Regions from separate parts of the Paenibacillus sp. FSL P2-0136 genome, predicted to be linked through region 2. Evidence: a T-box and tRNA genes for the amino acid it is inferred to sense, from the RefSeq annotation. Region 2 holds a T-box; the other holds one or more tRNA genes.
The links. The T-box of region 2 lies ahead of lysS (lysine--tRNA ligase). A T-box ahead of a tRNA ligase gene usually reads a tRNA of that ligase, here a tRNA-Lys.
Positions count from the first base shown of each region.

Region 1: it has a tRNA-Lys gene. The T-box ahead of lysS (lysine--tRNA ligase) is inferred to sense a tRNA for this amino acid. The anticodon was not compared.

Region 1 is NZ_CP150244.1:2,085,213-2,101,190, forward strand. Features, by position in the region: gene NYE26_RS08635 (lytic transglycosylase domain-containing protein) at 1-52, shown strand, start outside; gene NYE26_RS08640 (alpha/beta-type small acid-soluble spore protein) at 152-370, opposite strand; gene nrdR (transcriptional regulator NrdR) at 536-1,009, shown strand; tRNA gene NYE26_RS08650 (tRNA-Ala) at 1,262-1,337, shown strand; tRNA gene NYE26_RS08655 (tRNA-Lys) at 1,347-1,419, shown strand; gene NYE26_RS08660 (transcriptional regulator) at 1,900-2,547, opposite strand; gene NYE26_RS08665 (hypothetical protein) at 2,837-2,992, shown strand; gene NYE26_RS08670 (hypothetical protein) at 3,015-3,488, shown strand; gene NYE26_RS08675 (TetR/AcrR family transcriptional regulator) at 3,703-4,296, shown strand; gene NYE26_RS08680 (hypothetical protein) at 4,336-4,788, shown strand; gene NYE26_RS08685 (LysR family transcriptional regulator) at 4,785-5,666, opposite strand; gene NYE26_RS08690 (tautomerase family protein) at 5,777-6,163, shown strand; gene NYE26_RS08695 (carboxymuconolactone decarboxylase family protein) at 6,193-6,519, shown strand; gene NYE26_RS08700 (Ig-like domain-containing protein) at 6,844-11,553, shown strand; gene NYE26_RS08705 (hypothetical protein) at 11,678-12,154, shown strand; gene NYE26_RS08710 (TerD family protein) at 12,167-13,474, opposite strand; gene NYE26_RS08715 (hypothetical protein) at 13,530-14,093, opposite strand; gene NYE26_RS08720 (HAMP domain-containing sensor histidine kinase) at 14,233-15,615, opposite strand; gene NYE26_RS08725 (response regulator transcription factor) at 15,615-15,978, opposite strand, start outside.
Region 2 is NZ_CP150244.1:3,289,527-3,305,504, reverse strand. Features, by position in the region: gene NYE26_RS13835 (GNAT family N-acetyltransferase) at 1-367, opposite strand, end outside; gene NYE26_RS13830 (HAMP domain-containing sensor histidine kinase) at 395-1,681, opposite strand; gene NYE26_RS13825 (response regulator transcription factor) at 1,668-2,348, opposite strand; gene NYE26_RS13820 (ABC transporter ATP-binding protein) at 2,378-3,160, opposite strand; gene NYE26_RS13815 (ABC transporter permease) at 3,427-5,778, opposite strand; gene NYE26_RS13810 (alanyl-tRNA editing protein) at 5,928-7,100, opposite strand; gene NYE26_RS13805 (GNAT family N-acetyltransferase) at 7,104-7,538, opposite strand; gene NYE26_RS13800 (TSUP family transporter) at 7,562-8,326, opposite strand; gene NYE26_RS13795 (NUDIX domain-containing protein) at 8,355-8,789, opposite strand; gene NYE26_RS13790 (YebC/PmpR family DNA-binding transcriptional regulator) at 9,148-9,867, opposite strand; gene lysS (lysine--tRNA ligase) at 9,962-11,524, opposite strand; T-box leader at 11,633-11,899, opposite strand; gene NYE26_RS13780 (hypothetical protein) at 12,212-13,444, shown strand; gene NYE26_RS13775 (GNAT family N-acetyltransferase) at 13,459-13,908, opposite strand; gene NYE26_RS13770 (5-methyltetrahydropteroyltriglutamate--homocysteine S-methyltransferase) at 14,315-15,433, opposite strand; gene NYE26_RS13765 (LysR family transcriptional regulator) at 15,449-15,978, opposite strand, start outside.

The DNA of each region.
Region 1 (15,978 bases), 1.2 Mb from region 2:
GCGTGTAATTTATTATTATGATCAATACACCGAGCTCTATAGTGAGTTCTAGGGTGCTTGTTACTTCTGCTGCTGTTATGTAAAAAGAAGCATCAAACGGCCGGAGGCCGTTCGATACTTCTTAGGCAAGCTTATGTCGTGTGAGCAGGTATTATTTGTACTGACCTGCCAGTTGCTGTTCAGCCAGGGTTACAAGACGTTTAGTGATGTAACCACCGATCGAACCGTTTTCGTAAGAAGTTTTATTGCCTTGGTATCCGTCTGGGGAGAGGGTGATACCTAGTTCCTGGGCAACTTCATATTTCAGTTGTTCCAAGGCACCGCGTGAGTTTGGAGCTACCAGGTTATTGGAGTTGTTATTTTGGCTCATTGCTGTTCACCTCCTATCGGTTGGTAACTGTATTATGTGCCGGACATGTCAGATTCATAACAACAAATAAACGGTGTTTTCTGGAAATTAAATGATGCCCGCATAGCCCTTGTGTATCAAGGGACGGGGCCTGACCATTCTAATGATGAGGAAGTGAAGAAGCTTATGAAATGTCCTTACTGCGACCACACCAATACCAAGGTCCTGGACTCGCGCCCGGCCAACGAGAATAAGTCCATTCGCCGCAGGCGGGAATGCGAGCTGTGCAGCCGCCGTTTCACCACCTTCGAGATGATTGAAGAGACCCCCCTGATTGTGATCAAAAAAGGCGGCAGCCGTGAAGAGTTCAGCCGTGACAAAATCCTCCGCGGCCTGATCCGTGCCTGCGAGAAGCGTCCGGTCCCTGTAGAGCGCCTGGAGGTCATCGTATCTGAGGTGGAGAAAAGCCTGCGCGGCATCGCTCTCGCCGAGATCGAGAGCCGCCAGATCGGCGAGCTGGTCATGGAGCAGCTCTACCCTGTCGACGAGGTAGCCTACGTCCGCTTCGCGTCCGTGTACCGCCAGTTCAAGGACATTAACATGTTCATGAAGGAACTGAAGGGACTGCTGTCCAAGACTGAGGAGCTGGACGGGCTGTAAGCTTTGCCGTTTAGAAGTGAAGGATTCGATTGGGGTAGTGGGGCTGGCCTTGAGGTTGAGAGGTCAGCTCCCGGGTGGAGCGTCTTGTATCAAAATTAATTTCGGAAAAGTGTTGACACTGAAAGCAGATTTCTGTATTATATAGAAGTCGCCTACGAAACACATTGATGAATAAGCGACTTGAGCTTCTCGCTCAGATCAGATTTTAGAATACATAATGTAATTCTAAATTGGAAAAATTGTAAAAAATATGGGGCCATAGCTCAGCTGGGAGAGCGCATCGCTGGCAGCGATGAGGTCAGGGGTTCGATCCCCCTTGGCTCCACCAATTTCATACGGACTCTTAGCTCAGTTGGTAGAGCAGTAGACTCTTAATCTATTTGTCCAGGGTTCGAGCCCCTGAGAGTCCATCACATGAAGAACGGCAGAGATGCCGTTCTTTTGCTGTTTCAGGGGATACGGATGATTAAGTGGGGGAATAAGCAAGAGTTGAGGTCTATTCCCGAACCGTGAACCCCCGAACCGTGAACCCCCGAACCCCGGACCCCGGACCCCAACTGCGAAATATGGTTTCCATCGATATCCTTCGGTTCAAAATGTGTCTAAAGGACTGCTACGGACCCCACAGCCCTTATGTTCTTTATTCAGCATAATTAAAAGGGCTAACGGACCATATCGCGCTTATTGCTTTTTCACCATCCATATATGAGATGAAATCTAGTAAATAGCGCCATCTGAGTCCGTAAGCTTGGGAAAATTGTGCTTTTTGTAGAAATAGGTGCGCCTCGGTCCGTTACAGCTGATTGATACCTCTACTTCTCACGCTCACAGCCACGGAATTCAAGTGTTTTTACCATATCAGCTTTATAATTCATGCTCCTAAACATACGTTAAACTCTAAGCTGATATGTCCGATAACGCTGCTGTCCTCCGGCCACATCCAGTAACTGTTGTTCGACCAAATGATGCAGAATTCGTCTGGAGTGCCTATCCGTTACCCTGAGATGCTTAGCAAGCTCGAAAGGTGTGAATGCCCTGAGCAGACGTCTTGCGTAACGAAGGGTCTCCGCTTCCAGCCAAGTTAATGTGGAAGAAACATCCGTCGCAATGAATTTGCCGATAAAAGACAACACCAACTGTTGACATTGCTTGGGTTCTTCGATAATCGAAGGATAAGCAATAGGAAGAAAAGTCCAACTATCAAGGGCCAGTAAGCAATGCCGGCGGCATAGATCCTTGAAGCGTCTGACATCCAGATCTCTGGCGTGAGGTCCATAGCCTTGAATCCCAATCCCGCCTTTTGCATCTCCAGGTATATAAGCCAAGTCCAGATAGCGGTACCCGTTATTGAAATCACGCACTTCCCATTCTGGAAACAAATGATCGAAATTACCGATTGCCGGAAACCATACCTTGCGGAGAAATTCAACTGTTCCGTGTCCTAATCCTTTGCTAAGTAGCTCCTTGCGCCTGTGGTTGCTCTCATTCTTCAGATTGCTAACTAACCATTCCTCGTACTGCTGCTCAAATCGCGGCATCCGTACTCCTCCTCGAACGCTCAACTTAGCGTTTATTTTTCCCGCAAAAAAGCCGCCTCAATACTCAACCCTCTCCAAGAATCTAACTCGGAAGGGGCAGAGCATTACAAGCGGCGTGTGCTTCACAACCTATGTTTCTTATTATAGCGCTACAAATCCAGGAATCAATAAGTAGTTACAGAGGTTCTAATCGTGCAGTATACTATAGAGGATTTATATTTTTGTTTTCTTTTATTTATTGTTTGCATGTATATTATCCTTAAATCCTCATAGGAGGCTGAAATCAAACATGCTTGTGCCAAAAAGAATGGATAAACAAACAACTAGTGAGCTAGCTGAAGATGACTATTCAATTGACGATATTCTGGAATCTGAAGGTATACTGACGCCTAATGAAGCAAAAAAACTGTACAATGAGGTTCGGAGAATGCGTGAGGAAGAATGAATTGATAAAAGGGGAGAGTCCGATGACCATGAATGAACAAGCCAGATTATTCAAAGTAACCTTAAGCGACTGGAACGGTGCGGTGCGTGGTCGGCCTACCCGGAAGATTGCAATTTCTGCAAAGGCGTCGCTGTACGATCTTGCGGCAGTTACGATTGAATCTTTTGATTTTGATCTGGATCATGCCTTTGGATTCTATGATAATCTCAAAAACTGGACACGCTCTGAGGAAGGCTATGAATCATTTGCTGATGTGGGGGCGGGGGATAGGTTTCCTGGAGTGCAAAAAGCGAAAATCAGTAAAGTTTTTCATACCCCCAAACAAAAGATGCTGCTCCTATTCGATTATGGCGATGAGTGGAGAATGATTGTTCAATATCTGGGAGAGACTGAAGTGAAGCCGGGACAAAAACTGCCTATGGTCACGGAGATCGAGGGAGAGGCACCGGATCAATATAGCGGTTTTGATGAAGATGAAGAGGATGAAGAGGTATAACTGGATATACGATCCAAATCGGACAGGTATTAAAATCACGGGTGCGGGAGCCGGAGAAATGATGGAGGAATTAATCCACGTTATCCGAAACATTCCGAACCTTTTTTTATTTACACACTAATTTACAAACCAACGGTCGGTATGTATAATCAACAGTAATCATATTTTAAATTAACCCAATCTTAACTATGTAAGGCAGAAGAGGAGAATAGCAATGAAGAACGCAGACCGGCGGAAGCAGACCATCCGGCAGTTGTTGGATGCAACGAAGGAATTGCTGCGGGACAAGAGCTGTCATGCCATCACCTTAAAGGATATTATGGAGCAATCGCAATTATCTAAGGGTGCGATATTCCATTATGTAAAGAGTAAGGATGAGATTTTTGCCTGGGTGCTGGAGGAGCGTCTTGACGCTGTGAATGATCGTTTTGAGGAGGAAGTAAGAGGCAGCATTGATAAAAGCTTCGACGGGCCGATGCATGCCATCGCCAGAAGTCTTGCCGGATTGGAAGACAGCCATGAAGCGACTAACAAGGTGCTTCTATACCTGCTGGGCAAGGAGAATGAACCGGCGGTAGCGGAGGTGCTTGAGCATTTTCATGAGCGGTCGGTGTCGGTCTCCAGGCAGTGGATTATCACGGGGCAAAAGTACGGGGTGATTAAAGAAACGGTGAACCCTGATGAGACGGCGGAGCTGTTCGTTCTGCTGTCATTAGGTCTGCGTGTGCGGGCGTCCCTGCGCGCCTCTTCCGGGACCCTTTCTGCGAAAGAAATATCCGGTTTTATGGCTGGTATTCTGAAGAATTGAGATGAAGCAATATGAAGTAACAAGAAGGGGTGAGGTCAAATGGTTCCTTTTATAGCGCTTATCGTATCCTTTTTACTGTTCCGGGGAATAGGTCTACTAGGCTTGACGTATTGGAATGACTGGCAAACCGCCCTTCAGTGGGCTGTAGCTGTGATGCTGCTTCTCGGAGCTTCTGCCCACTGGGGACGGCGGCGCTCCGATTTGGTAAGAATGGTGCCGCCTTTTTTTCCGCAGAAAGAATGGATCGTGACGGTTACCGGGATGCTTGAAATTGCCGGAGCTATCGGCATCCTGTTGCCCGCTTTCTCAGCAGCTGCTTCTGTGTGTCTGATTTTACTTCTTATTGCCATGCTCCCCGCCAATATCTATGCAGCACGCATGAATATGACAATCGGGGGCAAGCCTGTGCCGAAATTAGCGGTCCGCGTAGGGATTCAGCTCATTTTTATCACTGCAGTGCTGCTCGCATCCCCGCTGCTCTTCCTGCCTTAACTGTGAATAGACTCCAGCTCCTCTTTTACAAATTGCATCAAAAGCTTCTTGGATGAGGAGAGATACTCATCGTTGCGTGATTGCAGCAGGCCTACGGGAATGGAGGCTTCCTTCAGCGTGACCTGGAGTCTCACCACATTCGGCGGTAACGGCGTAGATTCGAGGACGGCTCCTATAGAAGCGATCATCTGGACGAAGCCCGCAATGGCAGAGATTTGACTTACGGTATGCAGAAAGGGAGTTTCGGTGTACCGGGAGAACTGCTTCGATAATTGGGAATGATATAGACAGGTAGCTCCCCCGGCAATGATTGGATAACCAAGCAATTCCTCGAAAGCGATCTCATCTTTTGCGGCCAAAGGGTGGTTGTTCCCTGCGATAAAAGATATCCGCTCCTGATACAAGGGTTCGAAGTGATAGGAAGATAGGTCAACAGGCTCTCCACAGATGGCAAAATCCAATTGATTCTGAAGCAGGGCATGTGAGAGCGAAGCGGTGTTACCGATCACAAAATGGCAGGATACATTAGGCTTATGCTCCATGAACCGCAGCAGTGACTTTGGTAGTATCTGCTCTGTCAATGATTCCAGCCCTCCTATCCTGAGCGTTCCGATCTCCTCTTTTTGCAGAGCTTTTGCCTGGTCCGCAACATAGTTCCAATGTCGGATCAGACTGTCGATCTCAGCGGCAAATATTCGCCCCGAAGCTGTAAGCTCAGAATCCCAGCCCCGTTTGAACAGCTTGATGCCCACTTCCTTCTCCAGACGTTGAACCTGATTGGTGATTGTGGATTGTGCGTAGTTCAGTTTGGCGGCTGCTTTAGAGAAGTTTCCTTCTTGCAGGACGGTTTGAAATGTAGTTAGTTCTTTTAGGTCCATTAGCAGATATCTCCATCGGATAATTTGAATTTATGTATCATTTAATTCAATTATACAGAATAAGAGGCGGGGAGTACAATGAAGTTACACTAGTAAAGGAGTGAAATAACATGCCTTTTGTCAGAGTCAGTTACTTGGAGAACAAATACGATGACCAACAGCTGCCTATCATTAGCCGCGAAATTATGAGTGCTCTAAGGGAATATTTTAACGTGCCGCAAGATGATTTCTTTCAGGTATTTCATGCCCATAAAGCTAGCGGATTTTATTACAGTCCGAATTACTTAAACATAGAGCGGAGTGATGGGTTGCTCTTTATTCAAATTACGCTGAAATCCGGGAGAAGCAAGGAGCAGAAAAAGGGCTTTTACAGCAAGCTGGCCGAAATGTTGTCGAGCACCCTGGGCATCAGGAAAGAAGACGTCTTCGTCGTGCTGGTCGATACAGAATTCGAGGACTGGACGTTTGGCAATGGCATCGCACAGATGATTGAATGAATGTTCATATAAGGAAGAGAGGTATTGGAATGAAGCATCGGAGAATTGCATCGAATGCTCTTGAAGCATTTGGAGACATTGCTCCTTCGTTCGCCCGCTATTCGGAGGAGGTGCTCTTTGGGGAGGTATGGAGAAGGGAACAATTATCGCTTCGGGAACGCAGTCTCCTGACGATATCGGCCCTGGTTGCCGGTGGACTTACCGAGCAGTTGCCCTTTCATATCCGTCTGGCCCTGGAGAACGGTCTATCCGAAGAAGAATTGATCGAGGCAATGACTCACCTCGCCTTTTATGGAGGTTGGCCGCGTGCCGCATCGGCGATACAGGTTGCCAAGGGGATTTTCGAGGAAATATAACCACAATTGCGCATGTGAGCGAAAGCTCCGTGCGCTTTTTTGGGTTTAGACAATTTTTTTGATAAGAGGTTAGAAAATCGCTGTTTTTTCATTTTTTTTAGAGCTATACCCCAATTAGGTCCTGATGAATCGGTTTTTGTCGAGAATTGTTAAGAGTTTGTTTAGAGCTGTCTGATAGAATGGGCGCAGAAATGAAATTTTCTAAGGGGGCAGATGCTAGACTCCAGCAGAACTTGCAATATAGCGCACAGGATGAATGAACAAGGGGGAACGATACATTTGTTTAAGGGTAAGGGATTGAAAAAATATTTCTCGTTGTTACTCGTGATCAGCTTGGTTTGGACCGGAGCCTTTCCGGTATATGCGGGTTCAACGGACAATGGTGAGGCAAGCTGGGACAATGTTGGTCCGCTGCCAGACGGCATCAACGTAAACGGAGTTGCTATAGGCTCAGATACTTTAGTTGCAGTGGGGGAAGCAGGAAGTATTGTTACCGCAAGCAGCCCTTCGACATGGGCTGTTCGTGATTCTGATGTAACCGAGGATTTAAATAGTATTATTTATAAGGGCGCAGGCGGCGAATTCGTTGCAGTCGGTGACAATGGGATCCTCCTAACGTCAACAGATGGCGTGTCCTGGACACCCTCCGATGGCTCCGCCGGTTTTAACTGGAATGGAGTCAGCTACGGCGATGGAACATTAGTTCTAGTCGGCGATTCAGGAATGATTATGATCAAAAATGACAATCGCCCTGACTGGGAGATCGTATTCTCAGCCACTAATGAGAATCTGAACGCTGTGGCTTACGGTAACGGTAAGTTTGTAGCGGTGGGTGATAACGGTACAGTGGTAATGTCCAAAGATGGATCTGATTGGACCAAGGTGACAAGTAAAACAACCAACAAATTGAACGGAATCACCTTTGGCGGCGGAATGTTCGTAGCGGTTGGTGCGTCTGGAACTATTATTACTTCTCCGGAAAGTTCGAAAGGCGCAGCAAAGGTCCTTGAGTCGAAAGTGAACCTGAATGGAATAACTTTCGGAAACAGCGTATTTATGGCCGCAGGAGATAGCGGGAAAGTGTTCTCCACTAGTGATCTGGGGCAGACATGGAAGCCTGAGACTTCAAACGCAACTGCTAATCTTAACGGCATTGTATTTTATCAAGTTCTTAATCAATTTATTGCAGCGGGTGATTCCGGAGAGATCATTATGTCTTATGTCATTCCTAACATCCCGCGGGTCCTCAGTCTGACTCCAGGGAATGATGAGACCGATGTAGAAGTAAATGCAAATCTGGAGATCATGTTTAATCAGCCGGTAGAGGCGGGAACTGAAAATATTTATATTTTCAAGGCTGCGGATACATCTACCCCGGTTGAAACCATCCCGGCGGATGACGCCAGCAGAGTAACAGTAAATCCAGCTACCAATACGGTAACGATTAATCCGGGTAAGGATTTTGATGCAGGGGCTAAATATGCCATTACAGTTGACGAGAATGCTTTCACTAACGGTGCAAGCGGAAATGCAGCAATCGCAGCGGCTGAGTGGAGTTTCACGACAGTTGCCGGACCAGGAGATACGGAAGCTCCGACTGTAAGTGATTATTTTCCTGTGCCAGGGGCGGTAGGAGTAGCCATTGACACAAATCTGACGCTCACTTTCAGTGAGGATGTAACGACAGATAGCGGCAACATTGTGATTTATGACAGTATGGACGAAGGAAACCTAATGGTAATTCCGGTTAACTCAGAGAATGTCACGGTTAAGGATAACGTGGTAACCATTGTTCCGTATGATGATTTTAAGTACAGTACTACGTACTTTGTAAACATCGATGAAGGAGCTTTCAAAGATCTAGCAGACAACGCTAACTCTTATGCAGGTATTTCGGACAAGGACACCTGGCAGTTCACAACAGAAGAAGCACCTGATACTACACCGCCGGTGGTGAGTGGTTTTTCTCCTAAAGATGGAGCAACGAATGAAGAGATTGGCACCAACCTTACTCTTACCTTTAATGAGGATGTACAGAAGGGTGAAGGCCAAATTAAGATAATCAACAGCACGAACAGCGAAGTTCCTCCTGTGACGATCCCTGTTGGTTCTGATGAAGTAATCGTTGACGGCAAAGTTGTAACGATTAACCCCGAGGCTGATCTGGATTATGGTGCAAGCTATTATGTCCAGATTGATAATGGTACATTTACGGATATGTCGGGCAACAGCTATGCCGGTATCACTAACAATACAACCTGGCGCTTTAGTACCACCAGCGAACCGGATACGACCGCGCCAATCGTAAGCACATACTCGCCTATGAATGGGGCAACAGAGGTAGCTATCGGAACTAACCTGGAGCTTGCTTTTAGCGAGAATGTACAAGCAGGGGAAGGCAGTATTGTTATCTACAACAACTCGTCTGACCAAATAGCGGCTACCATTGCTGCGAAGGACGTAAGCATTCTGAACAATGTAGTCACGATTAACCCGGCTGACAATCTGGAATATGGTACAAGCTACCATGTACAGATTAGCGGAGATGCTTTCGCAGATCTATCCGGCAACTTGTACTCCGGTATCGCAGACGACACCACGTGGCACTTCACCACAACGGCTGCGCCGGATACGACAGCTCCTGCATTAGAGCATTTTACGCCTGTAAATGGGGCAGCGGATGTAGCAACAGATGCTAATCTGACCCTTACCTTCAGCGAGAATGTAAAGGCTGGGGCAGGCAATATCGTCATTTACAATAGTGCGAATCATACACCGGCAGCGACGATTCCTGCGACTTCAGGGAATGTAACTATCCATAGCAATGTAGTGACGATTAATCCTACGGATGATCTGAAGTATGGTGCGAGCTACTATGTACAGATTGGAGCCGGGGCATTTACTGATCTCGCAGGCAACAGCTATGCCGGCAATGCAGAGAGCACAGTCTGGCAGTTCACAACTACAGATGCACCCGATCGGATCTCGCCAACGGTGATTACCTATTCGCCGGAGCCATGGGCCACAGAAATAGCAGTTAACGCGAATCTGACCCTTACCTTCAGCGAAAATGTACGGGCGGCGGCGGGTACTATTGAGATTTTCCGCAGCTTAGATGATAATCATCCGGTCTTGACGATTCCAACACTTTCGGATATGGTAACCATTCTAAATAATGTGGTCACCATTAATCCGGCTGCCAATCTGGAGCATGGTACCAGCTACTTTGTGCGGGTCTCTGAAGGAGCATTCACCGATAATGCAGGCAACAGCTATGCCGGTATTGCAGGCATTAACGCCTGGCGGTTTGTGACCACCAGTGCGCCAGATACAGCAGCGCCTGTAGTGACCTCTTACAGTCCGGCAGGCAATGCAACGCATGTGCCTGTATCGGCTGCACTCACATTGACTTTTAACGAGAATGTGCTTGCTGGAAAAGGCAATATTGAGATTGTAAATGCAGAGAATGGTGAAGTCGTTAAGTCGATTAAAGCGGACGACAAGACGCTAGTTTCGATTGCGAACTCAACCGTCAGCATCAACACGAACGGCCTGCTGAAGCAGGGCGGCAGCTATTACGTGCTTATACAACCGGGTGCTTTTACAGATGAAGCAGGTAACAGTTATGCAGGACTTGCGGATAGTAAGCTCTGGAGCTTCGCAATAGTTCCTATTCCAGTCACGCCAACTGAATCTCCTACACCGGCACCGGGCGGCGGTTCAGGATCAGGGGGAGGAGCACCGGCTCCGGTTCCAACACCAAGTCCTCAGACAGAAAGTATTAACGCAAACGTTGAAAACGGGGCTGCTCAAGGCTCCATGGTATCCTCCGTTGTCATTACCCGCACCAAGGATGCGAGCGGTGTGAAGAGTGATACCCTTACGTTCACATTGGAACAAGCCATCCGCGCGGTCAATGAGCTTAAGGCTGCCGGTTCGAGTATTGCCAGAATCATCGTGCCTGATAAGAATGATGAGGTGGCTGGAACCAGATTGACGATTCCGGCAGCTTCCAGCAAGCAATTTGCTGACAATCAGATCATGCTGGACCTATTCACAGTGAATGCTGAGGTGAAGGTGCCAGGCAGCTCGATGGCCGGATTCGGTACAGACATTTATTTCAACCTTGTTCCATTGAAGACATCGCAACAGAGCGCAGAGGTTGAAGCCCTTGCAAAAGCCCAGGTGCAAAGTGTATCCCGCGGTGCAACAGTTACGCTGGTAAGCCGTCCGGTAACGATTGAGACCAATCTGCAGAGCCGTCCGGTTACACTAGTATTGCCGCTTGGCAACTCTTCGTTAACGGCGGAGCAACTGAAGGCACTGGCGGTCTTCATCGAGCACAGCGACGGCACCAAAGAATTGGTCAAGGGAGAGATCGTACCTTTCGGCCAGACCGGAAAGTCAGGCATTCAATTTAGCATCAGCAAATTTAGTACCTTTACCGTTGTACTTGCACAAGATCCTGCGGTACAGGTGAAGGCGTATATGACGGGTTATGCCGATGGTACCTTCAAGCCAGGCAACAGCATCACCCGGGCAGAAGCGGCCAGCATCATTGCCCGCACCTTCAGCCATTCCGCAGTCACTGCTGGTGTAGCGTATTCCGATGTTCCTGCCGGACACTGGGCGGCAGAAGCAATCGGTCAAGTGACGCGAAGCGGCATCATGAAAGGTTATGGGGGCGGCAGCTTCAAGCCTAACCAGACGATTACAAGAGCCGAAATGGCGACCATCCTGTCACGCTTGATCACTAGTGCCCAAGACCATGCGGCTGGCTTCAGTGATATTGCCGGGCACTGGGCGCAGGCCGCTATTGAGCGGATGTCTCAGGCAGGGATGATTACCGGCTATCAGGACGGAACATTCCGTCCAGACCAGACGTTAACACGTGCGGAAGCCGTAACCATCATCAACCGTGCTCTGAAGATCGCTCCTCTGACCAGCGCAGCCCAGAAATGGGCAGATGTCCCGGCAAGCTATTGGGCATTCGGCAGCATCCAGGCAGCATCTGTAGATCATACTGCGGAATAAAATAAATACAGCACAAACGGCCCTTCCATCCGTCTTAGACGGGGAAGGGCTGTTTTGTGTGCGGCTGAAGCTATAGGCTGCCACGAGAGCACGTGGCCCCAATGTAATCGAAAAACCGACCACATTGGGCCGGCGTGGAGCGAGTGGCCCCAATGTAATCGAAAAACCGACCACATTGGGCCAGCGTGGAGCGAGTGGGCCCAATGTAATCGAAAAACCGACCACATTGGTCCGGCGTGGAGCGAGTGGGCCCAATGTAATCGAAAAACCGACCACATTGGGCCAGCGTGGAGCGAGTGGGCCCAATGTAATCGAAAAACCGACCACATTGGTCCGGCGTGGAGCGAGTGGGCCCAATGTAATCGAAAAACCGACCACATTGGGCCAGCGTGAGGCGAGTGAGTCCAATGTGGTCGAAAAACCGACCACATTGGTCCGGCGTGGAGCGAGTGGGCCCAATGTAATCGAAAAACCGACCACATTGGGCCAGCGTGAGGCGAGTGAGTCCAATGTGGTCGAAAAACCGACCACATTGGTCCGGCAGAAGGTGGCTCAGCGCTATCGGCGGTATCACCCGCCCGCCAGGGGACGTTGTTCCTGATTATGCTGGCCGCTACTTACTCCCCAACTCCCACCGCAGATTCCAGTGGTAACGCTGGTCCAGCTCCTCGTGCCCGCTGAAATACTCTACAAGCCGTTCCACGCTGAATCTTCCATCTGGCTGGCTCCGAAGCATGGCGATGGCGCACATCCCCTTATCGTTGTTATGCTCGTCCAGCTGCACCTTAATCTCCGGCCCGCCCTGCTGGCTGATGGTTATAACGGCGCCGGCTTGTGACCAGTTCGTAACGCCTTCATAGATAAAAGCAAAGATGACGATCCGGCTGATCTCGGACAGGTGATGTCCGTTAATCCGCAGATTCTCGCCTGTGACGATGGAGCCGGTGCGATCATCCCCGTCTAGGAGGATGTAGGGCGGCCGGTTTAAGCTGCCGAACGATTCGCCGAGTGCCTGGACCGTACCCTTAAGGCCGTTCTTCAGCTCGAACAGACAGCCGAGGTCCAGGTCAATGCCTCTGCTTCCGAACCACCCGGAGGATGGAGTCTGAAGCCAGTTAAGATTGATAAGAATCTCTCCTGCGGCTCCTGCTCCCTGCTGGAGACGGAGGGTCTCCCCGTGCCGCCTGAGTACGATGGTGTCCGGGTTCAAGGGCGAAGCGGAAGGAGCGGCTGGTGCTGCGGGAGGCAATGAATCGACCGGCTTAGGCCGTGACCGCAGCTCCGGAAGAACAAAGGGGGAGTTGCGGGCAGGTTCGGCTGCTCTGGAAGCTTGAACAACGGGCAATATATCCTTGACCTGTATTCCGTAACTGTGGCAGAGCGCGGCTAAGCCTCCCGCATAACCGGAGCCGACCGCGCTGAATTTCCATTCGTTCTGATATCTGTAGATCTCCCCTGCAACAATGGCCGTCTCCACGGAATAACCGCCGCCCAGGCGGTACTGGAGAAGCTCGGTTCCATCCGCAGCGTTCATAATGCGCAGATAGGGATCGGAGAGCAGCGAGAAGCTCTGCTGTCTTGATTCCGCCTCATAGATCGTCAAGGCAAAGGCAATCCGCTCAACCTCCGCAGGAATTAGACTAAGCTCTACAGCAATTTGTGTATCGTCAGCGGGTCCGCTATGGACTCGTTGCGCGGGCGGCAGTATCACTACAGACTGGTCCGAGGCCGCAGGATTGCCATAGAAAATAAGATCCTTCTCTGTTGCAACCTTCTGCGACGCGGTAAGTAAAAAAACGGAGAAATCAATCTCGACCCCGGCCCTTGCCTCATTCCAGCCCATGCCTACGATGATGCGGCCGAGGAGAGGATTGTCTTTGGTTAAGCTGCATTTTTGCCCCTTGATAAGCTCAAGTGTCATGAGAACCAGCCTTTCCTATGAGTAGTTCAAGCATGTATAAGTGCGGGTGGCAGACTCAGAATCTGCCCCGGCTTCCGGCATCCAGATTGGGACCATTCAGATCCGTCAGGCGCTCCAGGGATTGCTCGTAGATCCGTACAATATCCTGTATCTTCTGGAACTCGGGGTCCGAGGGGCCCAGGTTGTCCATGAACATGCGCTGTAGAATTTCTTGGTAAAAGGAGATACGGCTCCCCACCAGCTTGCATTCGTAGTCAATGACCTCTTCAATCGAGTGCTGCTGAACGAATTCCATCAGATCGTCTGCAGGATTACCGCGTGACTCGCGTTCATTGCGTGCGGCAACCGGCGCGCTGACATTATCCAGATTGACCGTGGAGCGTATGTCGGTGAACAGAATTCCTTCCTTGGCCAGCATCACCTGAAAAGGCTTGTGCTTGAACAGCTCCTGCGCAACTAGCGTACACATCGCCTGATTCCTCAGCAGCATCCCGTCAAACGGATGAAGCACCCACCCGCTGTCGTCCCGGAACAGGTTGAATGTAAAATACTCACCCCCATACTCATATCTCAAGTTGATCGCTGTCTCAGATGTAAGCTCGTATTGAAATGCATCCATTCTATTGCGCGCCTCCTGCTTCTACTTTGGATTTCTATTAGCATAGCAGAAAATGGGGAATCTTGGAGAGAGGATTTTAGCCTAAATGGAAGAACCTCTTGCGCCGCAAGAGGTTCTTCCATTCGCTGTCCATCCGTCTTCACGCCAAAGGGGGAAACTGCAGGGTGGCCCGCAGTCCATGGCCGGTGTTGCTCTCCAGAACAAGCTTGCCCTTATGGGCTTCGGCAATGCGGGCGACCATCGGAAGGCCAAGCCCGTGGCCCTGCCGGACGGGGAGGGTCCGCTTCCCGGAGTAAGGCAGCAGGACCAGCTCCGGCAAGTGCTCCGCCGGAACTCCCTGACCATTGTCCGATACGGACAAGGCGAAACAGGAGTCTTTCCCGCTGCGGAGGATGCTAATCTCAATCCGGCAGCCATCCGGGTTATGCCGGATGCTGTTCTGGACCAGATTGCTTACTGCACGGTAGAGCAGCTTCTCATCGCCCATCACTTGCAGGCGCTCGTCCATAATGCACAGGTCCAGTGAATAACGCTCCTCCAGGCCGTTATTAATGAAGTCGGATACCACGGTCCGGGCCAGAGCGGATAAGCGTACCGGCTTAAGCTGCAACGGTTGCATGTCATACTCCAGCATCGAGACGAGATTCAAATCGCTGACCAGCGACCTTAGCTGCTCGCCTTGGCGGCGGATGATGGCAGCCTGCTGGCGTTGCTCTCCGGTCAGGTTGTCTTGTTCCTCCAGATTGCTTGCGTAGCCCAGGATCATCGAGAGCGGGGTGCGGATGTCATGGGAGATCCCGGCGATCCAGTTGGAGCGGGCTTCATCCCGTGATTTCAGCTGCGAGCTCCTGGTCTGCAGGGTAGAGGAAGCCGAATTAATACTCTCGGACAAATCACTGAAGAGTCCGGCAGTCTCCAGGTTAACCGGCTTGTCTTTGGCCAGGGCATGAATGCTGTTGATCAGGGGCCGGATCTTGCGGATCAGCCGGGTGCCGATGAACAAGGAGAGGGCCACGGCCAGTGCCACATTGCAGATCAGGAGCAGCAGCACTCTTAAGGGAAGGGAGCGCAGCCAGTCCGTCATGTATCCGAGCTGATATTTTTCATATGAATATTTAGGATAGCCTACGACAATAAGTCCTTCTGGATGCTCCCAGATATACACAGGATATTCCAGCAAGTAGTAGCGTGAGAACTTCGCCACCTCTACGATGTTGTAAGCATGCGGAATCTCCGGCGGCAGCTGCTCACTCCATGTCACCTTGCCTTCCGCGTTCAGCAGCATAGCCCAGGCCCGGTTCTGCTGAAGTAGGGCACCCCCCTTGGGATTAAGGGAATACTTGCCGTCAGACTCTTGCAGAGCTGAGGATATCTCCCGCACAACCTTTTCCGGTGAAGCCTCCTGATGCGTTTCCTTGAAGATCAGGGAACCCAGCAGAATCAGATTGAACAGGAGCAGAAGCGTAGAGACCAGCAGGGTAGAACCTACGAATTTGCGTAAAATACGGACCGCGCTGTCCATTAGAGCGCCTCCTGCACCAAGAGCTTATACCCAAGCCCTCTGACCGTCAGCAATTGTACCGGCTTCGAGGGATCGGCTTCGATCTTCTCGCGGATACGCCGCATATGCACCATTAAGGTATTCTCATACCCGTAGCTGTCATCTCCCCATACCGCCAGGCAGAGAGCATCGCTGGTCACAATCCGGCCGCGGTTCTCATAGAGCTTGACCAGAATGGCGTGCTCTTTAGCCGTCAGAGGCAGCTCCTGGCCGTCTCTTCGTACCACAGCGCTGTTCAGATCCACCACTTGCTCACCTGATCTGAAGACAGGCAGCCGTTCTGGAATCGGCGAGGCATATACCCGCTTCAGCACAGCGCTCAGA
Region 2 (15,978 bases):
TCAGCCCGGCAATCTCCAGCTTCAATAGTTCCGTCCATGAATCACTATCATCCGTATAGATCTCGAACCATTTCTCTTGCCTCTGCTGGCAATCAGGTACGACTACCGTCTGCAAAAAAACCATCAGCTTCAGCCGGTTGATCTCAGTACTGATATCTCCGGCAGCATACATCCATCTCCCCGTAGCCCATACCACAGCCAGTGTTGGTGCTTCCGTATGATCAGCAAATACCCGCCCGGGATAGTTCTCCAGCAGGACGGATAAGGCGGGAATGTACTGCTTTTTACCGGCGTAAAAATCATAAACCGCAGTATAATTCCCAGGTTGCAGCTCCATCAGCCCATTAAGCTCATTAAGCTCATTCATTGCGATCTCCTCCATTCAAGCCTCTACTTAATACCGCAGCACCAGTACAAACCGCATACCCCGCTCAAGCGGCTCCGCGAAGATATCGCCGCCCATTTTCTGCAGCAGCTGCTTGCAGATGAAGAGGCCGAGGCCATTGCCCGGCTTGCCGTCCGCATTGGACCCGCGCCAGAAGCTGGTGAAGATATGGGGCAGCTCGCTCAGGAGCAGCGGCTCTCCCGAATTCTCGATCACAATCAGCTGGCGGTAATCCTCCTCGCGGAAGGTAATAGAGATCGACCTGCCGTCTCCATACTTAATGGCATTCTCAATGAGATTATTCAGCACCTCATGCAGCCGTTCTTCGTCTCCAAGCAGCAGCTTGTCCTGATAAGCACCTGCCGTGAGCTCCACCTTCAGAAGCTCCAGCCGCTCCTTATGGTTACGGATGACCTTGCCGACCAGACCGCTAAGATAGAACTCTCCCGGGGCCACCTCTATATTCTGCAGAGAAGAGACGGAAGCGGTGATGATCCCGCCGATCAGCTGCTCCATTTGTTCTGCTTGCTGACCAATCAGCCGGGCGGCCGATTGCCGCTTGACTTCGCTGTCATAGAGGCCGTCCGCCAGGGCGCTGGCGTAGAGCCTGATCGTGGCGACTGGGGTTTTAAGCTCATGCGAGAGAGACGCGATCAGCGTCTGGCGGTCCTTTTCCAGGCGGAGATTCGTCTCTTTCTGGGTATCCAGTGTCTGCCGCAGCAGGTCCAGCCCCCACACGAACCGGCCGAAGTACCGGCTACGGTGCTCCTTCATACCTATGCTCAGCTGCCCCCTGGATAACTCATAAGGTAACTCCTGCAGAGTATGGAACGGCCGAAGAATCTGCTTACGGATGTAGAACAGCAGCACCATCACGGCTCCAAGCGCCGCCAGCAGGAACAGATCCAGAACCAGAAGCGCATGAACATCCGGCCCGGGCATCCGATAAGAGAACCTTAAGTATCCTGCGATTTGCTGATCCGCATACAAGGGCTTGACCATGAATTCATTGCTGTCCTCCACCTCGATACCGGCAAAAAAGCGCTGAACCTCATCCGGCCCCGCCTCCTTCCCGATCCAGCTTAAGCCGTTCACGTAGGTATACCTGTTCAGATCAGGCAGCAGTTCCTCCGGAGGAATTCCTCGCTGCACCTGCTCATAGATTCGGTTGATCTCTATCCGGTAAGCCTTCCCGGCCGTCCCTGTCTCCCTGGAGGATACATATCCATTAAGAGCCGCTATGAACGTCAGCCCGAGAAGTAACGCCCAGAGCATCAGCCTGTTAAATGCCTTCATATTTATATCCCACTCCCCAGATGGTAACGATGCGCCTTGGATCTTTGGGGTTATGTTCGATTTTGTCCCGCAGCTTGTTCATATGTACGGTCAACGTGGACGGCTCACTGAAGCTGTCTGCCCCCCATACCTGCTGGAACAGCCACTCCTTGCGCAGCGCTTTGCCCTTGTTGCTCATCAGCAAGACCAACAGCTCGTACTCTTTGGCTGTCATCCCGAGTAGCTGACCGCTTCTATATACTACTCTTGCGGTCTGATTCACTGTAAGTTCGCCATCCGTCAGCAGCAGCTTGTTCTCGTTCATCTCATAACTCCGCCGCAGGTGCGCCTTGACCTTCGCCGTCAGCAGAGGAGCCGAGAAGGGCTTCTCCAGGTAATCGTCCGCACCCAGCTCAAGCCCGATAATCTTGCTCTCATCCCCGTGGCGTGCGCTCATGATCAGAATCGGCAGATTGAACTTCTCCCTGGCGATTCTGCATACGGCGAAGCCGTCCAGCCCCGGCAGCATAATATCGAGCAGCAGCAGCTTGACGGCATTCGTCTCCAAATAAGCCAAGCCCTCTTCCGCAGAGGCCATACTGCATACAGAATATCCTTCCACCTGCAAAAAATCCTTCATCACCTCCGCCAGCTCCGCATTATCCTCAATGATCAGAATGTCCGCCACGGTTCTCTCCTCCTGCTGCTTGCAGCTTCTTACCAGCCCATCTCCATCAGCCAGCCGGTCAGGCTGCGTTCACGTTCCCTCGGACCTTGCTCCGGCATATATTTGCCCAGCACATGCTCGCCCTGAATATTTCCATCTACCATATACAGCACCTTATCACTCTGCGCGGCTACCTTCACATCGTGTGTAACCACCATCAGCGTTGTTCCTTCCCGGTTGATCCGGCAGAGCTCGGACATGACCTCCTGTGCGGCTTTGGAATTGAGCGCACCTGTCGGCTCATCTGCGAACAGCATAGCCGGCTTGTTGATGAGCGCCCGGCAGATGCAGGCCCGCTGCAGCTGTCCGCCGGACACCTCTGTAATGTCATGGCCCGCTGTCTCCATAATGTTCAGCTTCCGCATCAGCTCATCGGCATATTGATTCACCTCGCTGCGGCTGCGTCCCTGTCCGCCTCTCTTGCCGCTCAGCGACTCATAGCCTGATAGAATAATATTATCATAAACCGAGAGATTGCTCAGCATATGCATCTGCTGGAAGATGAAGCCCATTTTGTGCAGCCGCAGTTCAGCCATGCCCTTCTCAGAGAGCTGCGAGAGACTCTCCCCGTCAAAGACCACCTCGCCCGCCGTAAGCCGGTCCATCCCACTGACGGTATAGAGCAGCGTAGACTTACCCGAACCGGACGGCCCCATGATAGACACGAACTCCCCGGCATGAAGCGAGAAATTGATATTCCGCAGCACGTTATTCTGACTTTTATTGACGATATAGGTCTTACATAGGTTGGTTACTTCCAGTACTGCTGCCATTTCGCCACTCCTTCTTTTCTTTTAATATAAACGCTTGGATCTATTTACAAGAATCACAAAGTTATAAACATTGAGCTTAATCGTCGCTGCGGTGAACATTTGGACTTCCGGCCACTGTTAGGTTTGGATTTCCTGATTTGGACCGCTGCTCACGGTAGAAATCCAAACCTAAAGGCGGACGCTACCGCTCCTCCAGTTCCAAATTTCCCCTCCGCTCCTTTAGCTTTTTGTTATTTCCCGTGATTCTTATTCTAGAATCCAATCGCCTATTCCTTATTCATATTCCATATCTGCACACGCTTGATCTGGCCGCAGCTGGTATACACTGCCAGCATGACCACGGCAAGGATCAGCAGCGGATACAGCAGATAGACCTGAAGCGGAAGAATATTTAACTGGAGGCTGGTCAGTCCGAAGATCCGGAAAATGAGACCCAGCAGGCGGCTGCCTAGGGTGTTCGCAGCGATAACGCCCAACACCAGGGAGACGGACATAATAATCAGAATGCGCAGCGCCTGCCACCGCCGGATCGCGGCATTCGTGAAGCCGATGCTTTTCATGACAGCAATGCCGTGAACCTCCTTCGCAATCATCAATCGGACGAACAGGCTGGTGATGAAGAACGTAATGAGGCAGATGATAGCCGTAAGCAGCCCATTGATGCTGTGAAGCTGGCCCATGAAGCCGCCCGTGATCTCTCCCAGCAGTTCAAACGAGGTTTTGAAGCCTTGTTCCGGGAATTGCTGCTGAATTTCCTTCATCATCCCTGCCTTCGCTTGCTCCGGGGCATGGAGTTCGCCGGAGAACATGTAAGCGGGTATTGTCTTCAGCTCATAGTCCCGTGCAATCCAGACCGCATACCCCTCGTTAGAGATACTTTGGAACAGTCCGCTGATCATGAAGGTCCCCTGAACCCCGCCGATTTCAAAAGTAATATTATCGCCCACCCGCTTCCCGTATTTCCCGGACATGATGGTTGTAATCGCAATTTCATTCTTCAGGAGCGGGGCTGTCCCTTCCAGAATCTCAACAGATCCGTTCTGATCATTCTTCTGGCCGTTGATCCGCCGGTTGGCCTGCCCGTTATCGGAGATATATTTGGTACTTACCGTATAATTCGCTGTAAGCGTGACCTCGAAGCCCTGATCCTTCAGCCGCTTGGACAGGAGTGCCTTGTCCTGTTGGATCTTCTCAACGGGTTTCTCTGCCACGACGGTTGAGCTATAAAAATCCGCACCAATTGTACCTAAATATTCCAGGAACTTAGGAGTTACAATGGTATTGGTCAGATTGACCGGGATCAGAATGATCGCGGAGCTTAGGATCAGCGTCAGGATCAGCGAAGTGTAGCTCTTGAGCCGGTTCAGCACATCGCTCAGCGCGAGGAAGAACGGGGGCCGGAGGAAACGGCTTTTGTGTAAATGAATGCGCCGGGATGCCTTGAAGCGTTCGCCGGTCTGGCCTTGCCGGATTGCATCGATGGCCGAGGCCTTGTTAATCTTGCGCATGCAGAGTAAGCAGAACAGCAGAATGAATGCGATCATAACCACCGTGCTAAGCGCCGAGATCATTATATTGGTGCTGCCTCCGGGTAAAATCATATACTGCGAGGTTTTGCGGGACATCAGCGCAGTCAATGGGAGACTGATGCCGAGTCCGAGAACGCCGCCGAGACAGGCCAGCCCTGTATATTTTGTCAGGTAGAGCTGCTTGATCGCCCGGTTCCTGAACCCGATGGCCTTCATAACGCCAATCTCCTTGTATTCATCCTGCAGAGTGGAGACAATGGTGAAGCGCAGGGTCAGAAAAGCAATGAAGATCAGAAACACGCTAATTGCAAACATCATGGCCGAGATCATCCGGTCCGTCATATAAGTCATCTTGACCAGCGCCTTATCCACCTCGAAGCTGATGGGCAGATCACTGTTCGCAAAAGAAGATGATATCTCAGTAGACGCTACACCCGGTGCCGCCACGAAGCTCCATAGATTCATCCGTTTATCTTCGGGCACCAGCTTCTCTATTTCCTTGAAATCCTCTGCTGACAGCATGAGGCGCTTCAGTCCCAGCAGATCTGCCCCCATGAACGCATCCTTGAAGTAACCGTTCACCGTGAACGTTCTCGTAATCTCACCGAACTTAAGCTTCAGCTGCTCTCCCGGTACGATACCACTGCTTAGCATCAGGCTGGCCGGAAGACCGATCTCCCCTGGGCGAAGTGAATATCGCTCATTGTCTTCACCGAAGACCAGGTTCACCTGCTCAGGAATGGCGGACAGCACGAAGCTTACATTTCCCGAGAAGCTCTTGCGGCCTTCAGGCATCGTAACCTGATTCAGTAAGAGATTGAGCTGCCGTTCTGTATAAGCTGTCTCCACCTTCTTTTCCTGCTTGACCCAGTCTTCTACTGCCGAGTTATAGACGGGGTCATTGGCCAGCGTGATATTAAGATCCGCCACCTTGCTGGCTTCGATGAAGCTGCCCAAGGCGCTGGAGGTGGAATACATCAGGCTGGAGCTGCTTGCGGCTAGTGTGGAGGCCAGGATGATGAGGATCAGCAGAACGGTATTCATCACCTTTTTACGCCGCAAATCCTTTTTTAGAATAGTCAGGAACACGTTAATTTTCTCCCTTCGTCAAGCTCTGTCCTGATTATAAGACTTCAAATGTTAAATAATCCTTAAGTCGGTCCAATCCTTGCTTACCCTATGAAAACAGCAAAAAGAGCTACGGAATAAACGCTCCATAGCTCCTTAACTGCCCTACCTCAGAATTGCCCTTTAGCAAAATTGTAAAATGCCAGTGTGTCTTCCCATGCCGGGAATCCGGCCTGAGCCAGCTTGTCGCTGCCCCCGCCCTTGCCCTGGTATCCGCCCAGATGAGCCTTGAAAAATGCCCCGCACGAGAATTCCGCAGAGCCGCTATGCGCGAGTACGGCCTTATTCTCCGCCGCACTCAGCAGCAGCACCGGAAGGTCGGTCAACGCCGTCAGCTTCGCAGCCAGACTCTGTAGATCCTTAAGCGTTCTCCCGTCCGACATATGCGTGAGCACCCGGCTGCCCTCTTCCATAGAAGCTAACAGGTCCCGGGCCAGATAGCTGTCGTTCTGCTCCTTCACGGCAGCCAGCTCTGCTACCAGCAGCTTCTGCTCCTGCTCCCATTTGCTGATCCGGTCCATAATTTCGTCCTTGTTCGTATTGAATTTGGCCGACAACAGACTCAGGATTTGCATTTGATCGTTGAATTCCGCAAGCGCCCGGCTCCCGCATTTGAAGGTAATCCTGATATTGCCCTTCTGCTTCTCGGACCGCAGCAGCTTGATCATCCCAATCTCCCCTGTCGAAGACACATGGGTGCCGCCGCAGGCGTTATGCTCAACACCTTCAATCTCGACAATCCGGATGTCCTCCGTTACCTTAGGAAGCTTCACCAGCGGCAGCTTGGCCATTTCCTCTGCGGTCACGAAGTAGCTGGTAATTGCGCGGTTCAGATAGATCTGACGGTTCACCTCTTGTTCAGCCTCCGCCAGCTGCGCCGCAGATAGTTCCGGCAGATCAAGATCAATCGTGGCATAATCGCTGCCCAGGTGGAAGCTCTGTGTCAGTGCCTGATACAGCTCGCGGAATACCGCCGACAACAGATGCTGGCCGCTATGCTGCTGCATATGGTCGAATCTCCGGCTCCAGTCGATGGCGCAGTCTACTTCAGTCTGCCCGGGAAGCTGCGCTACTTTATGCAGTACCTCCTGATCCTCCAGCACCACATCCAGTACAGCAATCCCGCCGATGGTACCCGTATCGCAGGGCTGTCCGCCGCCGTGCGGGTAGAAGGTCGTCTCCGCAAGCGTCACATAGCTCCCGTCTTCACGCTCTATCGCGGAAGTGATCACGGTACTCCATTCTTGAATATAAGCTGAATCATAATATAGCTTCTTGGTCATCCCTTAAGCTCCTCCATTCGCGTCCGTTGCAGGTCCGAAGAACTTCTCCATGACCACGTAATCCTTGCCGCCTTTGCTGAACACTTCATCCGTTCTCTGCATGCCGAATTTCTTGTAAAAGCCTGCCTTGTACGTTCTGGCATTACAGAAAATCCGCCGCACCCCCGCCTTCTCCGCTTCCGCAAGAACCGTCTTCAGCAGCTTGCTGCCATAGCCCTGGCCCTGCTCCAGCTCCAGGGTAGCGAATTTGCGGAACTGTGCATCTGTGCCGTTGACGAAGAGGGATAACACAGAAACCAGACGCTCCCCCACATACAGCCCGTAATGCTTGCCTTGATCGTCATCTGCCAGCTTAATATAATCCGGCTCCCGCTCAGGCCACATCACTTCATGCCTAAGCTTCCATACTTCTTCCTTATGTATAAGCTTGATCTCCATCTCATCCACTCCATTAGTTGTGCTTAATGCATCGTATCCCATATTTGCTTGCCGATCAATATGACAGTGACTGTAATGAATAACGGCCGAATATACGCTGCCCCTTTGCGGATCGCCATCCGGGAGCCGACAATGGCTCCAATCACCATCGGAATCCCCAGAATCAGCCCGTGGGTGTAACTGACAGAGCCCAGGGCAATGAATGTAAGCAGGCTTGTGATGTTGCTGGCGAAATTCAGGATTTTGGCGTTGCCTGCGGCGGTGACAAATTCAAACCCCATCATCAGAAAAGCGAAAATCAGAAACGACCCCGTTCCCGGGCCGAAGAACCCGTCATAGAAGCCGATTATGAGCGCTGCCATGCTTCCCGCCAGACGTAATTTACCGTTGCTGGCAGAGAAGGTGGAGACGTCTCCCCAGGCTTTTTTGAACAAGGTGTAGATTGTAATGACCACCAGCATCACGATCACCAGCGGCTTCAGGAACTCGGAAGGCACCTGACGGACAGTCAGCGTTCCGGCCATCGCTCCAATGATCGACAGCGGGATCAGCGTCCGCACCAGCTTGAAATTGATTTTGCCGGAACGCACGAACGAGGCGGTGCTGGTCAGCGAGCACATCGAACCGGCCAATTTACTGCTGCCCAGCAGCAGCGGAAGCGGAATCCCTACCGCCAGCAACGCCGGAATCGCGATCAGTCCGCCGCCGCCCACTACAGAATCAATTAATCCGGCCAAAAATCCGCATACCACCAATATAAGAACCATACTGAGCGTCCAGTCTTCCATTACTGCGCCATCCCCCCGCTACTCTAATCTAATTCCATCCGTGAGCGGCATACCACACGCCGTCCCTGAATGTATTCCAGGCCTCCTGTACGAACGGGATGATATTCTCCGGCAGCGCATCCACCGGGAACCAGCTTACCTCATCGCATTTGTCAGGCTCCATGTTGCGAATCTCTCCGCTCCACTGCTCCGCCCTGAAAAAGAAATCCACCCGCTCATCCCCGGAGGTCCGCAGGTGCATCGTTCCGATCAGGGTAAGATCGGCGGGAGCTATAACCGCACCGCATTCTTCCCGGACCTCGCGGATGGCAGCGGTATGCAGCGGCTCGCCGCCATCCAGCTTCCCGGCAGGCAATCCATACTCCCCGTCATGATGTCCTGTATTCTTCCGTCTCAGCAGCAGGACTTGTCCGTCCTTAATCAGAAATACATGGACCACACTGACTAATCGAAAGACTTCCATTCCAATTCTTCCTCTCCATTCTCACTGAACAAAATCACCCTTACGGGTGAATGGGATTACCTGCGCGCTAATACAGTGTATGTTGTTTTCCACATACATTTAGGCCATACGCCAGCTTGGTAGCCAATGTATGTTGTTTTTCACATACATTTGGGCCATGTGCCAGCGTGATAGGCCATTGTATGTTGTTTTTCATATACATTTGGGCCATGCGCCAGCTGGTAGGCCATTGTATGTTGTTTTCCACATACATTGGGTCCACAACAGGAGGAAACTATAGTTTCCTGTACAACAACACGAAAGAATAAGCGGACAAGCCTGGAAATCGGCTTGCCCGCTCATTCAAGTTACCGCTATTCTATTCTTCCGAATCCACGTTGTGGTAGACCTGCTGCACATCGTCCAATTCTTCGAGCGCATCGATCAGCTTCTCGAACTGAGCCTGCGCATCTTCAGGAATAGCTACATAGTTCTGCGGGAGCAGCGTCAGCTCGGCTACGGTGAATTCCGTGATTCCCGCGCCGCGGAAGGCTTCCTGTACCGCATGGAACTGATCCGGCTCAGCATACACGATTACCGCCTCGTCTTCTTCCAGCACATCGCGGACATCCAGGTCTGCTTCAATCAGCAGCTCCATCACCTCATCCGCTGATTTGCCTTCTACCCCGATTACCGCTGTCGGATCGAACATATACGTAACCGATCCACTGACGCCCATGTTGCCGCCGTTCTTGCTGAACGTGGAACGGACCAGCGGAGCCGTGCGGTTGACGTTATTCGTGAGCGCATCGACTACAATCATCGAGCCGCTTGGACCGAAACCTTCATAACGCAGCTCAACGTAAGTCTCATCGCCGCTGCCCTTGGCTTTCTCCAGGGCACGGTCAATAATCGCCTTCGGTACATTGTAGGTCTTGGCACGCTCCAGAACGACCTTCAGCGCCCGGTTGGATTCCGGATCAGGCTCGCCCTTCTTCGCTGCAACATAGATTTCTACCCCGAACTTGGCGTAGACCTTACTTGTATTCGCATCCTTGGATGCTTTCTTTTCCTTAATATTATTCCATTTACGACCCATATCGTTACCGCTCGCTTTCCAACATTTGATTAAAAACAGTCTTGTATATTATACCTCTGTTCGATCTATCCCGTAAAGGGCAGTCCACACTCCTTCACAATTCGAGCAAATTCAGCATCCGCTCCGTTCCGGCTGCCTGAATCAGCCAAGGCAGACGAGGCCCCTCCTCTGCACCAAGCACCAGCTGATAGATGATGGTGAACAGTCTTTTTTGTTGGATGCGCATCGTCTTTTTGTCTTCATGATGGCAAATGGCGTAGATTTCGGTCATCCGCTGCGTCTCGTCCAGCTCCCTGCTCCGCAGCAGAATGCACAAGCTCCGCAGCCATCTCAGTTCCACTCCAGTAAGGGAGTGATAATATGCATAGTTGGGCGAAGCTTGGATCGTCACCAGCTTGTGCGGCATCCAGTTCCTAATCCAGTATTCCGCACGGTCCGCCACCCTCTGAAGCCGGAGTTCATCAATCTCCACATTATTTCTGTTGAACATCTCCCGGAGCCTTCCCCTGTCGAAGTTGATTAAGGGAAGCAGACTGGCTACCTGGCCGAAGCTAACGTTGCTTCCAGCACTCACCGGGGAGTCGCTTCGCAGAGACAGCTCCAGCGCACCTGCAAGATCGCCCGTTAGCGTGCCTGCCCGTGCTCCCGCAGCATACCGCTCGAACTCCGCATAGTTGCGCAGCACATCCTCATCCAGCCCGATATGAAAGGCGGCATTCGGCTGGTATTTGGCGAACAGGAACAGGATGTTCTCAGGGGCATAGACCTCTAGCAGATCATCTGGAGTGTAATTGTGCCCGGAGGAGCTGGACATTTTGGCGAAACTGCCTTTAATACTGATGAATTCATATGGCTCATACATGGGCGGCGAATACCCGTAGATCTGCTCTGCGATTACCGCAGCCACATTATAGCTTCCTGTCTCTGACGAATGATCCCGGCCTCCCGGCTCGAATACGACCTGCTCCTGCTGCCAGCGCATCGGCCAGTCGATTTTCCAGTGCAGCTTGATATTGTCCGCCTGCGGAATATGTACAGTATCGCAATGACCACAGCCGCAGTGGTAAGCCACGGTCTCCGCCGTGTCGTCGTAGTCCAGAATGGTGGTCGAGTCTTTGTCGCATTGCCCGCAATAGAGATGGATGGGATAGAATGCCGCCCGCTCATCCGCTGAACTCCCACCTGTCTTGAACGACATCAGGATATCGTAAATCTCTCCCCGGCGGCGCAGGGCGTGCAGAATTTGCGGATAATAACGGCCTGACTGGTATTCCCGGCTCTGATAAATGAACTCCGGCTCAATCTCAAATACCTGGAGCGCCTGCTCGAATTCCGACTCGAAATGTGCCGCATACGAAGCATGACAGCCATACGGACAAGGCACCTTCGAATATGGCAGCCCAATATACTGAGCGAAGCCGGGATCGATATGGGCCGGAACTTTACGAAACCGGTCGAAGTCATCCCACGAGAAAATAAACCGCACCTCCTTCCCCGCCCGCCGCAGCGCCTTCGCCACAAATGCAGTCGTTACCACCTCGCGGAAATTCCCGATATGAACGGACCCGGACGGACTGATCCCAGATGCACATACATACGTCTGCCGCTGCGGATGCTCCGCGATTAACCGGTTTGCAATTTTTTCTGCCCAATGCACAATGAATCACCTCTACTGATAGTATGAATCTTACTTGGAGCCTGCTTGACTGCGCTCGGAGCTGCCCGCCTGTGAACGCAAAAAAGCTCCCGCCCTCAAGATCAATATCTTGAGGACGAGAGCTTGGATAAGCTTCGTGGTACCACCTCTGTTCACGGACAAGTTGCCTGATCCGCCTCTTCGGGTACGGCCATGACGCTTATACCCTATCTCTGTAACGGGAGAACCCGGCATACCATCCTTGGACCCTTGTGCCCAATTCCCTATGCAGCTCGGAGACTTTTTTCAGATCAGGCGCTTCGCTGCTCCCTTTCACCACTCTGGAGCTCTCTGTGAACGCTGCCGCCTGCTTACTCTTCTCTTCATCGCTTGTTGCTGTAAGTTGTTATGTGCAATAATACTTCGGCAGGGAGGGCGGTGTCAATTACTTAGATCAAAATAATCTTGCAGAAACTTATAAAAGCTTGGCCAGCCTATTTCCAATTCTTATTTCATTCTTTTCAAACACATTTGTTTATAAATCCATATTTAATCACCATTTTTAGGTTATGTCAGTATGAATACAAGGTACCCGCCGTTTAAGCTTTCATTAACTAGATCACAAGAATCTAATTACAAGCATTGTCTAATTAAGGATGATATAGTAGATTCATATAGAAAGAGCTTCTACGAAAAGGAAGGGTTTGTTTGAAAAGAATACTAGGGTTACTTGGCTTGATTTTTATACTGATACTATGTAGTTGTGATGACCATGCCAAAAATCAAAAAACACAAGATTTGAAACAAACACTGCCCCCCAATACTACGGTTTCAAATGAAGCCATTTCAATTTATAACATCAACAATACAATAATCGGAAAAATCGAGCGTTATGGAGCGTTAGTGCTAACCGATGACAGTATCATCTACAATAAGATCCCAACGGGGTCTGTTGACTCAATATCCGAAATGGATTATTATCGTTACATTTTTAAAACAAAAGAAAATATAAAACTAGGTACAGTTAAACATTGGTCATATGAAGCTAAGAATGATACAACCATTATCGATAACTCTTTATACATGTTTGTCACAACTGGTGAGATATCGGATATTACAAGCAGAACACTTCGTCTCTATAAAATAGACTTAAAGAACAATACTATGTCCGTTGTTTTTTCTGAAACAGGCGGATTCCCCTATAACAGTATGACCGCTGTGGGCAACAAATTATTAATGGTTAGAGTAATCGCTGCTGGCGGTTCTGAGTTAGAAGAATATAATTCAGAAACGAAGGAGAGAAAGATTCTTAAGAAATTCGACTTTGATGACAAAGCAAATACAGGTGAAGCCATCCGGCAAATCACATCTGACGAGAATACAATTTCATTATTACGATTAAAAATAGACTCGGATGGTAAATCAAAGTTGTTTCTGGATGTATACGATCATGATATGAAATTCCAGAATAGCGTTGATGTGTCGACGATTTCACCCAATTCTACGGATGCGACACAGAGTGAATTACGTCAAGGGGTATCTAATTTTGTTGTTACAAACGATTATATCTACTATGCGAATTTTAGTATTACAAGATTTTTAGGAAAAATAAACAATAAATCTCTGCGCCCTATTATAGAGGTTAATCCGGAATTTGAAATGTCTTCAGAATCTGCAAAAAGTGAACTCTCAGGTTTATTTTATCAATCGTTTGGACAAAAAAATGACTTATATCTATTGAGTTACTCAAACGGCACAATTAGAAAAACTACGTTTAATGCTGATGACAAAAGGTATTATATGATTAATATTTCGAGATATCATGACAAGCTCCTAATCACAATGAGATATAAAGACCCCAACACCGGAGAGGAGCTTGAACCTAGATTGTACTATATAAGCATGTCAAATTTGAAATTTTCCGCAGCAACAGTGAGATAGAAGTTAATACCCTATTATTGATTAAGCTCCAAACAACGCACAACCTCACCGTCACATAACTCTTCACTGACCTTTTGGAATCCAAGCGACTCATACAACGACCCGGCAATCTGATTGTCGGGTCTATGTCCGATCATTAATCGGGTACACCCTTCATTTCGCATATGCTCGATTAACTTTCCCATGGCTTGTTTGGCATAACCCTGTCCTTGATGATGTTCATCAATCATAAGGGCTGGTATCCAGCAGTTACCGTCCTCATCGGGAGTTGTACAAAAGACAATAAATCCGGCCACTGCAGCTCCTGAATAGATAGCCCGCAGTTCAAACTCTTGTACAAATTTCGCTTCTGCAATCCAATACACCACAGGCGCAGGAAAAACACTTTCTTGCTCCTGCTTCACCTTTAACTGCGTACAATCATACCAGTTCTCGACCGATACAGGTCGTAGTTCAATAACCATGATATTCCCTCCAGAGATATAGCCTCAGTCTTGAATCCGCTCCCAACATTATACTGTAGAGGGAATCTCTACGGTTGGTACAGAATGGTTAAAGAAGAAGACTACAACTACATGCACACAGAACAACCCCACCCTCCGCAGCAAACAAATGGAATAACGTATCTTATTTCCCTCGTTTCTAATAGTTTCAGGTAAACAAATGGAAAAACAGCAACTACTGGATCGGGATATGCCGCTACAGCGGAATATGGGAGAAATTAAGTGTCGTTTATCCAACTGTTGTCCCGGCAAAGTCCGTTCATTAATCAGCAAGTGGAGGAAATCCACCTATGATCCGCCACAGCCCGCTGCCTAGCGCTCCCTCGCCAAAAAGGAGGATCGCCCCCCGGCAATCCTCCCCACTAACCTACACCCAAACCTCATTCGCCGTTTCAATCACCAGCCGCAGCTTATCCCACTGCTCTTCTTCCGTCAAAATATTGCCTTCCTCCGAGGAGGCGAAGCCACATTGTGTGCTAAGACACAGTTTGTTGATGTCTACGTACTGTGTAGCTTCTTCAATACGCGCGATGAGCTGCTCCTTGCTCTCCAGGCCGCCATGCTTGGTTGTCACCAGTCCCAGTACAACGAATTGGTCCCGGATGAAGCGCAGCGGCTCGAAGTCGCCGGAGCGTTCGTTGTCGTATTCGAGGAAGAACGCGTCCACGTTCGTATTCGAGAAAAGCTCCTCGGCGACCGGCCCGTACCCGCCGGCGGCGAACCAGGTGGAGCGGAGATTGCCCCGGCATACATGCAGGGCAATGGTCATGTCCGCCGGGCGGCTGGCAATGCTCTCATTAATCAGCCGGACGTAATCTTTTGCCAACTGATCCGGGTCAACGCCCCTGCTGCGCAGATGAGCACGATGTCTGCCGCTGCACAGCGTCCCCCAGGTGGTATCGTCCAGCTGCAGATAACGGCAACCGGCATCATAGAAGGCCTGAATCGCCGTCCGGTACACCTGAATGATATCTCCGTACAGCGTTTCGGTATCGGAATAAATCTCGTTTCCGTTATACTCCTGCACGAAATGAAACAAAGAGGGTGATGGAATCGTCATTTTGGCCAGCGTCTCTCCGGCCATCTGCTGCAAGGTACGGAATTCCGCGACCATGGGATGGTCCCCGAAGGCGATTTTACCGGTAATTCTGAAGCTCTCCGCCCGGTTCGTCTGCTCCTTGGAAGCGCCGGGAGTACCGCCAAGAGTGATCTTTCCAGTACCCTCAATCCCCAGGAAGAAGTCCAGATGCCACCAGGAGCGGCGGAATTCGCCATCGGTCACAGCCTTCAGCCCAAGCGCCTTCTCCTGCTGCAGCAGCTTTTCAATCTCTATATTCTCAATCTCCGCCAACTGTCCCGCAGTTAGCTCACCTTCCGCATGCAGGTTGCGTGCATTCTTGATCTCCTCTGTACGCAGGAAGCTCCCGACAATGTCGTAACGGAAGGGCGGTGCATTTCTTGTCGATCCGATCACTGGACTGCTCATACGTCCCTCCTGCTCTTATAGTAAGAAAGATTCAAGCTCGAAAACATTACCCGACACCAGATCATTCAGAATATCAATGTATGTAGACATAATCTCACTCGGTTTGCGGTCCTTGTGGGCGATCCAGCCGACAGAGAATACTTCCTTGCTGTCAAAAGGAATCGTAATCAGCCCCGCATCATCCAGCTCAGAGGCCATAATCCCGGTCCCCACGGTATACGAATCACTTCCGAGCAGCAAATGAGTCAGTGTGGCCCGGTCCGTCACCTTAATATTCTTCTCAATCTGCGTGAAGCTAAGCATCTCCTCCGAGAAATGCAGCGAGTTGTTATCCCCCTGCTCAAAAGTAATGTAAGGATACGGATGAATGTCCTCGGCCGTAATGCTCTCTTTTGCAGCCAAAACATGCCCTTCCCGCACATATACATGCGGATTCGTATTGAACAGCGGGGTGAACTTCAGGTTCCCGTCACTGAACAGCTTGTTCATGATCTTGTAGTTGCTCTCGTTGATATACAGAATCCCGATGTCGCTGCGCAGGGTAC